One region of the Pseudomonas sp. FP2335 genome, then DNA from elsewhere that is predicted to be linked to it. Evidence: predicted binding sites of a transcription regulator. Region 1 holds the regulator's gene; the other holds the start of a gene.
The links. Region 1 encodes sigma-54, which starts transcription at its own class of promoters, with help from an activator protein. Its sites were predicted from a motif close to ANTGGCATNNANNTTGCTNT; they were not measured.

Region 1 (4,382 bases):
CACTTGAAGGCCACCGAAGTCACCCTGCTGACCAACCCGGACATGAACATCTACCGTGGCACCGAGTTTCCGTGGCATGTCACCAGCAAGCGTGGCGAGGTCAACCCGGACGGCACCGAAGTGGAACTGATCGACTCGGTGCGCGTCGCGCGTACCGACGATAAAAACCGTGACACCGTGATTACCAGCAGTCGTATGACCGTATTCCCGCAGAAGCAATATGCGCAGACCGAGCAAGACGTTAGAATCGACGGCGCTGGCGGGGTATCGACTGGCAAGGGAATGAAAGCGTATTTGAAAGAAAGCAGGATACACCTGCTATCGAACGTAAGAGGACAGTATGAGGCTCGTTAAAACTCTCCCTATTTTGCTCAGTCTGGGCGCAGCACTGGGAAGCGTGAGCGCCTGGGCTCTGCCGAACGATAGCCAGCAACCGATCCACATTTCGGCTGACGATGCGCAACTGGACGACAAGCAAGGCGTCGCCACCTACACCGGCGGCGTGATCATCACCCAGGGCTCGATGAAGATCACCGGCAACACGGTGACCTTGACGCGTACCGCCAATGGCGACATTGACGTGGTGACTTCGGTGGGCAACCTGGCTTACTTCGAGCAGAAGCAGTCGCCGACCGACAGCGGCCCGATGAAGGGCTACGGCAAGACCATCCAGTATCACGCCCAGCAGAACCGTATTGTCCTGATCGACCAGGCCAAGGTCCTCAGCCCGGACGGCAACTCCACGGAAGGTGAGAAAATCACCTATGACACCGTGAAACAGATCGCCAACGCCGGCCGCGCCAATGGTGCCAAGGTGACTGCGCCACGTCCGCGAATCGACATGGTTATCCAGCCGAAGAAGAAGGCCGAGTAATGGCAACCCTGAAAGCCCAGCATCTGGCCAAGGCCTATAAAAGCCGCCAGGTCGTGCGCGACGTCAGCCTGTCGATCGACAGCGGCCAGATCGTCGGCCTGCTCGGCCCCAACGGCGCCGGCAAGACCACCTGCTTCTACATGATCGTCGGCCTGGTCCAGGCGGATCAGGGTCGCGTCCTGATCGACGACCTGGATGTCAGCCACCAGCCAATGCACGGTCGTGCACGGGCCGGTATCGGCTATCTTCCGCAAGAAGCGTCGATCTTCCGCAAACTGTCGGTGGCCGACAACATCATGGCGATCCTCGAGACCCGCAAGGAACTCGACCGTGATGGCCGTCGCAAGGAGCTGGAAAGCCTGCTGCAGGAATTCCACATCAACCACATTCGCGACAACCTCGGCATGAGCCTGTCCGGCGGCGAGCGTCGTCGTGTGGAAATCGCCCGCGCCCTGGCCACTGCGCCGAAATTCATCCTGCTGGACGAACCGTTTGCCGGCGTCGACCCGATCTCGGTCGGCGACATCAAACAAATCATCCACCACCTGAAAGCCAAGGGCATCGGTGTATTGATCACCGACCACAACGTGCGTGAAACCCTCGACATCTGCGAAACCGCATATATCGTCAACGATGGCCAGCTGATTGCCGAAGGCGACGCCGCCACGATCCTGGCCAACGAATTGGTGAAGGAAGTCTACCTGGGTCACGAGTTCCGCCTGTAAACACCGTGGTGTCACGGCCGCTGCCAAGATGCGCGGGAGTCAATGAAAACCTCCGGATTTTTATTGTTACCGTGCTCTAGGCAAAGCCCCCGACATCAGGCATATAATTTGCTTATGTTTGGCGCTCACGCGCCCTGTCGTGGATGGCGCATTGCGCCGGCGAATAAGGTGTTAAGCCCCTGCCATGAAACCATCGCTAGTCCTGAGAATGGGCCAGCAGCTGACGATGACACCGCAGCTGCAACAGGCCATCCGCCTGCTCCAATTGTCGACCCTGGACCTGCAACAGGAAATCCAGGAGGCCCTGGAGTCCAACCCGATGCTCGAACGCCAGGAAGAAGGCGACGACTTCGATAACGCAGACCCGCTGGCCGACAACATCGAGCAAAAACCCAATTCCGACGTGCAGGAACCTTCCTATCAGGAAACCGCCCCAACGGTGGATAACCTGGAAGAAGGTGAATGGAACGAACGCATTCCTAACGAACTTCCCGTGGATACCGCCTGGGAAGACGTCTACCAGACCAGCGCCAGCAGCCTGCCCAGCAACGATGATGATGAGTGGGACTTCACCACCCGCACGTCCGCCGGTGAAAGCCTGCAGAGCCATCTGTTGTGGCAATTGAACCTCGCGCCGATGTCGGACACCGATCGCCTGATCGCTGTGACCCTGATCGACTGCATCAACAACCAGGGCTACCTGGACGAGACGCTTGAGGAGATCCTCGAAGCGTTCGACCCGGAACTGGACATCGAACTGGACGAGATCGAAGCCGTCCTGCACCGCATCCAACAGTTCGAACCCGCCGGCATCGGCGCCCGCACCCTCAGCGAATGCCTGTTGCTGCAATTGCGCCAACTGCCTGCCAAGACGCCTTGGCTCGTTGAAGCCCAGCGCTTGGTGACCGACTACATCGACTTGCTGGGTAGCCGCGACTACAGCCAGTTGATGCGCCGCATGAAACTCAAGGAAGACGACCTGCGCCAGGTGATCGAGCTGGTACAGAGCCTCAATCCGCGCCCGGGCTCGCAGATCGAGTCCAGCGAAGCCGAATACGTGGTGCCTGACGTCATCGTGCGCAAGGACAACGAACGCTGGCTGGTGGAGTTGAACCAGGAGTCGGTGCCACGCCTGCGGGTCAACCCGCAATACGCCGGCTTTGTACGCCGCGCCGATACCAGCGCCGACAACACCTTCATGCGCAACCAGTTGCAGGAGGCCCGCTGGTTCATCAAGAGCCTGCAAAGCCGCAACGAAACCCTGATGAAAGTCGCCACCCAGATCGTCGAGCACCAGCGCGGCTTCCTGGAATACGGCGACGAAGCGATGAAACCGTTGGTGCTGCATGACATCGCCGAAGCAGTCGGCATGCACGAATCGACGATTTCACGGGTGACCACGCAGAAATTCATGCATACCCCACGGGGTATTTATGAGCTGAAATACTTTTTCTCCAGCCACGTCAGCACCTCCGAAGGCGGCGAATGCTCGTCCACGGCGATCCGCGCGATCATCAAAAAACTGGTTGCCGCGGAAAATCAGAAAAAGCCATTGAGTGACAGTAAGATCGCTGGTTTACTGGAGGCACAAGGCATTCAGGTCGCCCGTCGAACCGTCGCCAAGTACCGCGAGTCCCTCGGGATCGCGCCTTCCAGCGAGCGTAAGCGTTTGATGTGACGGGCGGGCCATAGCGTTCCAGTGGTGGGTATTCCTGCCCACCGCTTTATGCACTGGCAACGAAGGAGAAGCTGTATGCAAGTCAACATCAGTGGACACCAACTGGAAGTGACCGAACCGCTGCGCGCCTATATCGGCGAAAAACTCAAAAGAATTGAGGGGCATTTCGACAAGATCACCAACGTGCAAGTCATCATGACTGTCGAAAAGCTGAAGCAGAAAATCGAAGCCACCTTGCGTATACCCGGCGGGGAAGTAGTCGCTAATGCCGAGCATTCAGATATGTATGCCGCCATTGACGACCTGACCGACAAGCTGGATCGCCAAATCAAAAAGCATAAGGAAAAGCAGCAGAGCCTCCTCCAGGGCACAGGCCGCTAACACTCCCCACCCATGATTCGACTTGAAACCATCCTGACCCCCGGCCGTTCCCTCGTGAACGCGCCGGGTGGCAGTAAAAAGAAAGCCCTTGAGCAAATTGCCAACCTGATCAGCCGCGAAGTGCCTGACCTGGAGATGCAAGATGTCTACGAGGCTCTGATTGCCCGTGAAAAACTCGGCTCCACCGGTTTTGGCAACGGCATCGCCATTCCCCACTGCCGCCTCAAAAGTTGTGAGGCACCTGTCAGCGCCCTGCTGCACCTGGACGCTCCCATCGATTTCGACGCCATCGACGGCGCCCCGGTCGACCTGCTGTTTGTTCTGCTGGTCCCGCAAGCCGCCACCGATGCGCACCTGGAACTGCTCCGGCAGATCGCCAGCATGCTCGACCGCAAGGAAGTACGCGACAAACTGCGCAGTGCCAGTAGCAATGAGGCGCTGTATCAGGTAGTCCTGGATGAACAGAACGGGCAGTAATCATGCGTTTGATCATCGTCAGCGGCCGTTCCGGCTCGGGTAAAAGCACCGCCCTCAACGTACTTGAGGACAGTGGCTTCTACTGCATCGACAACCTGCCCGCCGGCCTGCTGCCAGAGCTCGCGGAACGCGCGTTGATCCACACCGAGCTGGCGCAACCGCTGGTGGCCGTATCGATCGATGCCCGCAACCTGCCCAGCCACCTTGAGCGGTTCCCGCAACTGCTCGAGGAAGTTCGCGCCAAGCA
Region 2 (4,382 bases), 2.7 Mb from region 1:
GCATCAGGGTGTAGGCCTCTTCCTCATTGCAGGCCTTCATTTTCATCAGCATGCCCTTGGCCAGTTCGATGCGCTTGCGCTCGGCCAACTGCTGGTCGCGGGCCTGCAGCTGGGCGCGCAGGGCCTGGTCACTCTCGAAGCGCGCCATGGCCACGTCGAGGATCGGTTGCAGGCGTTGGGCCTGGATGCCTTCGACGATGTAGGCGCTGACGCCGGATTTGATCGCCTGGCGCATCACATCTGGGTCATGTTCGTCGGTAAACATCACAATGGGCCGGGGCTGGTCGCGGCTGACCAGCACCACTTGTTCCATCACATCGCGCCCGGGTGACTCGGTATCGATCAGGATCACGTCCGGACGCACCGTTTCGACGCGCGCGGGCAGGTCGATGGTCAGGCCTGACTCATCGATCACCTCGAAACCGGCCTCGATCAGCGCGGCCTTGAGTCGGCCGACCTTACGCGGGGTGTCGTTGATCAACAGGATTCGCAGCATATCGTTCTTCCTGTCAGCGCAAGGCCTGGCGGCTTGTGGGATCGGTCATTGCGTGCAGGCGGAAACTGCGCGCGTAGGCGGCGGGGTCATGGCCGTCCCAGATCTTGCCGTCGATCAGTTGGCTGCTGCGCATGTCTGCGGCTGTCGTGCTGAGGCCAACGGCGCTGGCGGCGTCGCGATAGAGCGCTAGTTGCTGGACCTGGCGGGCAACATCCAGATAGTCCGGGTCGTCGCGCAACAGGCCCCAGCGACGGAATTGAGTCATGAACCACATGCCGTCGGAGAGATACGGCAGGTTCACCGCGCCTTCGGCAAAAAAACGCAGGGCATGGGGGTCTTGCCAGTGGTTGCCGAGGCCGTCGTCGTAGGTGCCGAGCAGGCGCGGTTCGATGCAGTCGAGCGGCGCGTCGAGGTAGTCGCGGGCACTGAGCAATTGCGCGGTGGAGCGACGGTTTTCCTGGCTCTGTTCAATGAAGCGGCTGGCTTCAAGGATCGCCATCACCAGTACGCGGGCGGTGTTGGGGTATTGGTCGACGAACGCCTGGGTGCAGCCAAGGACTTTTTCCGGATGATCCGGCCAGATCGCCTGGGTAGTCGCCATCGTAAAGCCCTGGTTCTGCTTCACCGCGCTGGCGGACCAGGGTTCGCCGACACAGAAACCGTCGATACGCCCGGCTTGCAGATGCGCGACCATTTGCGGCGGTGGGACCACCACGCTATCGACATCCCGTAGCGGATGAATGCCCTGGCTCGCCAGCCAGTAATACAGCCACATGGCGTGGGTGCCTGTGGGAAACGTCTGGGCAAAGGTCAGTTTTGTGCGGCTTTGGTGCACGTGGCGATCCAGCGCCTCAGGAGTGACCACTCCTTGCTGTTGCAGGCCGTGGGACAGGTTGATGCTCTGGCCGTTCTGGTTCAGGCCCATCAGCACCGCCATGTCGGTCGGCGCTACACCGCCGATGCCCAGGTGCACCGCGTAGATCAGCCCGTACAAGCTGTGGGCGGCGTCCAGTTCACCGCTGACCAGTTTGTCGCGCAGGTTGGCCCAGGACGCCTGGCGCTTGAGGTTGAGTGTCAGGCCATAAGGTTGGGCGAAGCCCTGGGTGGCGGCGACGACCAGCGAGGCGCAATCGCTCAAGGCCATGAAGCCGAGGTCCAGGCTGCTTCTTTCCGGGGCGTCACTGCCATTGACCCAGGCCAGCGCATTGCGGGTCGGGCTGTAGTCTACCGGTTCGTTCATCAACACCTGCCTTTTCTCTCAAAAAAAAGCGTCGTTCCCTCGGGTGGCGATAGAGGCCCTTGCAAGGTAACGACGCCTTTGTCCGTAAGCCTGCGCCTTCGTTGGCGCGCGCTCTGATGCACAGTGCAAAGCAATGCACATGCCACGGGGCGGTGGAGGTCACTTGCCGTCAGCTTTCCGTCAAGATTGAAAGCTGAGTGCCTTTCAGTATGGCCGTTTCTTTACGCCCGGCCGCCCAGGAAACCCCAAGGTGCAGACTGATTCCCGTGCAAGCATGACCCGCCACCGGCTGTGCAACTGGTTGTTGTGCGTTGCGTTGTTAGTGGGCTCCTCGTTTGCCCGGGGTGAGCCCTATCTGGCGCAGGAACAAAGCCTGCGCAGGTTTTTTACTGCGCTTTCCGTGCCCCTGGGCTTGCCGGTGGTGGTCAGTCCTCAAGCCGCTCGTCGGCAGGTCAGTGGCGTATTCGATTTCGAGACCCCGCAACAGGTCCTGGAACTGCTGGCCGAGCGCGAAGGGTTGATCTGGTACAGCCACGGGCGCGTGGTGTACCTCTATGACGCTGGTGAAGCGCGCAGCTCGGCGGTGGCGCTCCGCTACATTTCCGTCGCCCGGCTGCGCAGCCTGATGGGGCGTACCGGGCTTGATGAATCGCGTTATCCGCTGCGTGCAAGCGGAGCGCGTACGTTCTACGTGTCGGGCCCGCCAAGCTATGTGGACCGGGTACTGCGCCTGGCACAACTGATGGACCGCAAACCAGCCGAGCCCGCAGCGGCGTTTGGTGTGGTGCAGGTGTTCAACCGTGACGTGGCGGATCGCCGTTACGGGGCGGGCGCAAACACGATTACGGTGCCGGGGATGGTTTCGCTGATCGAGGCCCGCCTCGCCAAGGAGCGCAAGGGCGCGCCGGCTGACGCCCGTCTTGCGCTGATTGCCTACCCCGATACCAACAGCTTGCTGATCAAGGGCAAGCCCGCCCAGGTGACACTGATCAAGAAGTGGGTGGCGGAGTTGGATGTCTTCAAACCGCCGGATGATGCCGCATTGTGGCAGGCCGACAATGCTGTGCCACCGCTGCTGAGTGCCGAGCAGTCCAAGCGTGTGCAACGTGCATTTATGCGGCCGGGTCGCGAAATCTCTCAATGAATAGGCGTTTTCCCATGCACCTGGAAATACTTCTGCAGGAGCAACTGATCAGTCGCAAGCGCCTGGCTGCGTTCGACGTGGGGAAGGTGTTGCCCTTGGCACCGGGCGTCACCCGCTGCGTCGAAGTTCGGGTTAACGGCCATTTAATGGCGTTGGGCGAGCTGGTGCAGTTGGAGGATCGGTTAGGGGTTGAGCTGCATGAGATCTACCAGGAGTGGCTAGGTCGGTAGGGCCGCGCAAGGAATTGTCCTAAGGCACGCTTCCGAAAATCGCGGGATGAATGGGTTTTGTCCTGGCGCGAGGTGTAGGACGTTTTTTTATAGTCATGCGGTTGGCGGGTGAGTCGGTACAGGAAAATAGGGAACTCAATGTCAGTAGTTGGATGCAGAGGTACGTATGGCTGTCGTGATTGATGAATCGACGGCGCCCCTCGTCTTTGCCCGCTGGACCTTGCATGGCGATGGCCGTTTGACCAGCGGGGAGGTGGACATTCAGTTGCCGCCCAAAGAGGGGCAGGTCCTGCGGTTGCTGCTGGCCTCGGCCGGCACGCTGATGACCAAGGATCGTTTGCTGGAGCTGGCCTGGCCTCGTGGCGAGGTGGCCGAGGAATCACTGACGCGTTGCATCTACTCGCTGCGCAAGCACTTGAAGGGCGACAAGGGCTTTATCAAGACGATCTATGGCAGGGGCTATCGCTTTACCTGCGAGGTGCGGACCGGGGCGGATGATCCCGCGCCGGTCGCGTATGTGTGTTCGGTGTGTGGGCAGGTGAGCAATGGTTAAGGTGTGGAGCAAAGGGTTGTTGCTGAGCCTATTGATGGGCAGCACCCCGGCACTGGCGTACTGCTGGGACGAAGTGGCCAGCCGTTATGATATTGAGCCGGAGTTGCTGCAGGCCATCGCGGCAGTAGAGTCAGGCTACCGCGCCAGCGCGATCAACACCGCCAATCGCAATGGCACGCGAGACATCGGCCTGATGCAGATCAACAGCATTCATTTGCCGCGATTGCTCAACCAGGGCATTACCGAAGAGAGGCTGTTGAGCGAGCCGTGTCTGTCGGTAGAGGTAGCGGCTTCGATTCTTTCCGAGTTCATTCAGCGCTTTGGCTACAACTGGACCGCCGTGGGTTCCTATAACGTCGGTGTAGGCTCCGGCCCCAAGCGTGATGCGCTACGGATGCAGTATGCGCAGAAGATCTGGGCGCGTTATGAGGAACTGGTCGCCAATCGCAGCTGATGATTGGGCGGCACGCCTCGCATGCGGCGCGCCACCGCGGCTATAATCGCCGTCACCTTTCGCCGCCATCCGAGTCTAGCCCGCCCATGTATACCCTGGCCCGCCAGCTGTTGTTCAAACTCTCTCCGGAAACTTCCCACGATCTGTCCCTGGACCTGATCGGTGCCGGTGGCCGCCTGGGGCTCAATGGCCTGGTATGCAAGGCGCCGGCAAAGATGCCGGTGTCGGTAATGGGGCTGGATTTCCCCAACCCGGTCGGGCTGGC

Region 2: PSH81_RS19995 (CmpA/NrtA family ABC transporter substrate-binding protein) is a predicted target of sigma-54. The motif match lies at 1,864-1,883, and genes of this name have one in related genera.

The regions. Positions count from the first base shown of each region.
Region 1 covers NZ_CP117437.1:1,049,489-1,053,870, reverse strand. Annotated here, with positions in the region: gene lptC (LPS export ABC transporter periplasmic protein LptC) at 1-354, shown strand, start outside; gene lptA (lipopolysaccharide transport periplasmic protein LptA) at 341-874, shown strand; gene lptB (LPS export ABC transporter ATP-binding protein) at 874-1,599, shown strand; gene PSH81_RS04510 (RNA polymerase factor sigma-54) at 1,784-3,277, shown strand; gene hpf (ribosome hibernation-promoting factor, HPF/YfiA family) at 3,353-3,658, shown strand; gene ptsN (PTS IIA-like nitrogen regulatory protein PtsN) at 3,671-4,135, shown strand; gene rapZ (RNase adapter RapZ) at 4,138-4,382, shown strand, end outside.
Region 2 covers NZ_CP117437.1:4,462,685-4,467,066, reverse strand. Annotated here, with positions in the region: gene PSH81_RS20000 (ANTAR domain-containing response regulator) at 1-496, opposite strand, end outside; gene PSH81_RS19995 (CmpA/NrtA family ABC transporter substrate-binding protein) at 510-1,736, opposite strand; gene PSH81_RS19990 (secretin N-terminal domain-containing protein) at 1,987-2,880, shown strand; gene PSH81_RS19985 (FliM/FliN family flagellar motor switch protein) at 2,895-3,110, shown strand; gene PSH81_RS19980 (winged helix-turn-helix domain-containing protein) at 3,277-3,663, shown strand; gene PSH81_RS19975 (transglycosylase SLT domain-containing protein) at 3,656-4,117, shown strand; gene PSH81_RS19970 (quinone-dependent dihydroorotate dehydrogenase) at 4,204-4,382, shown strand, end outside.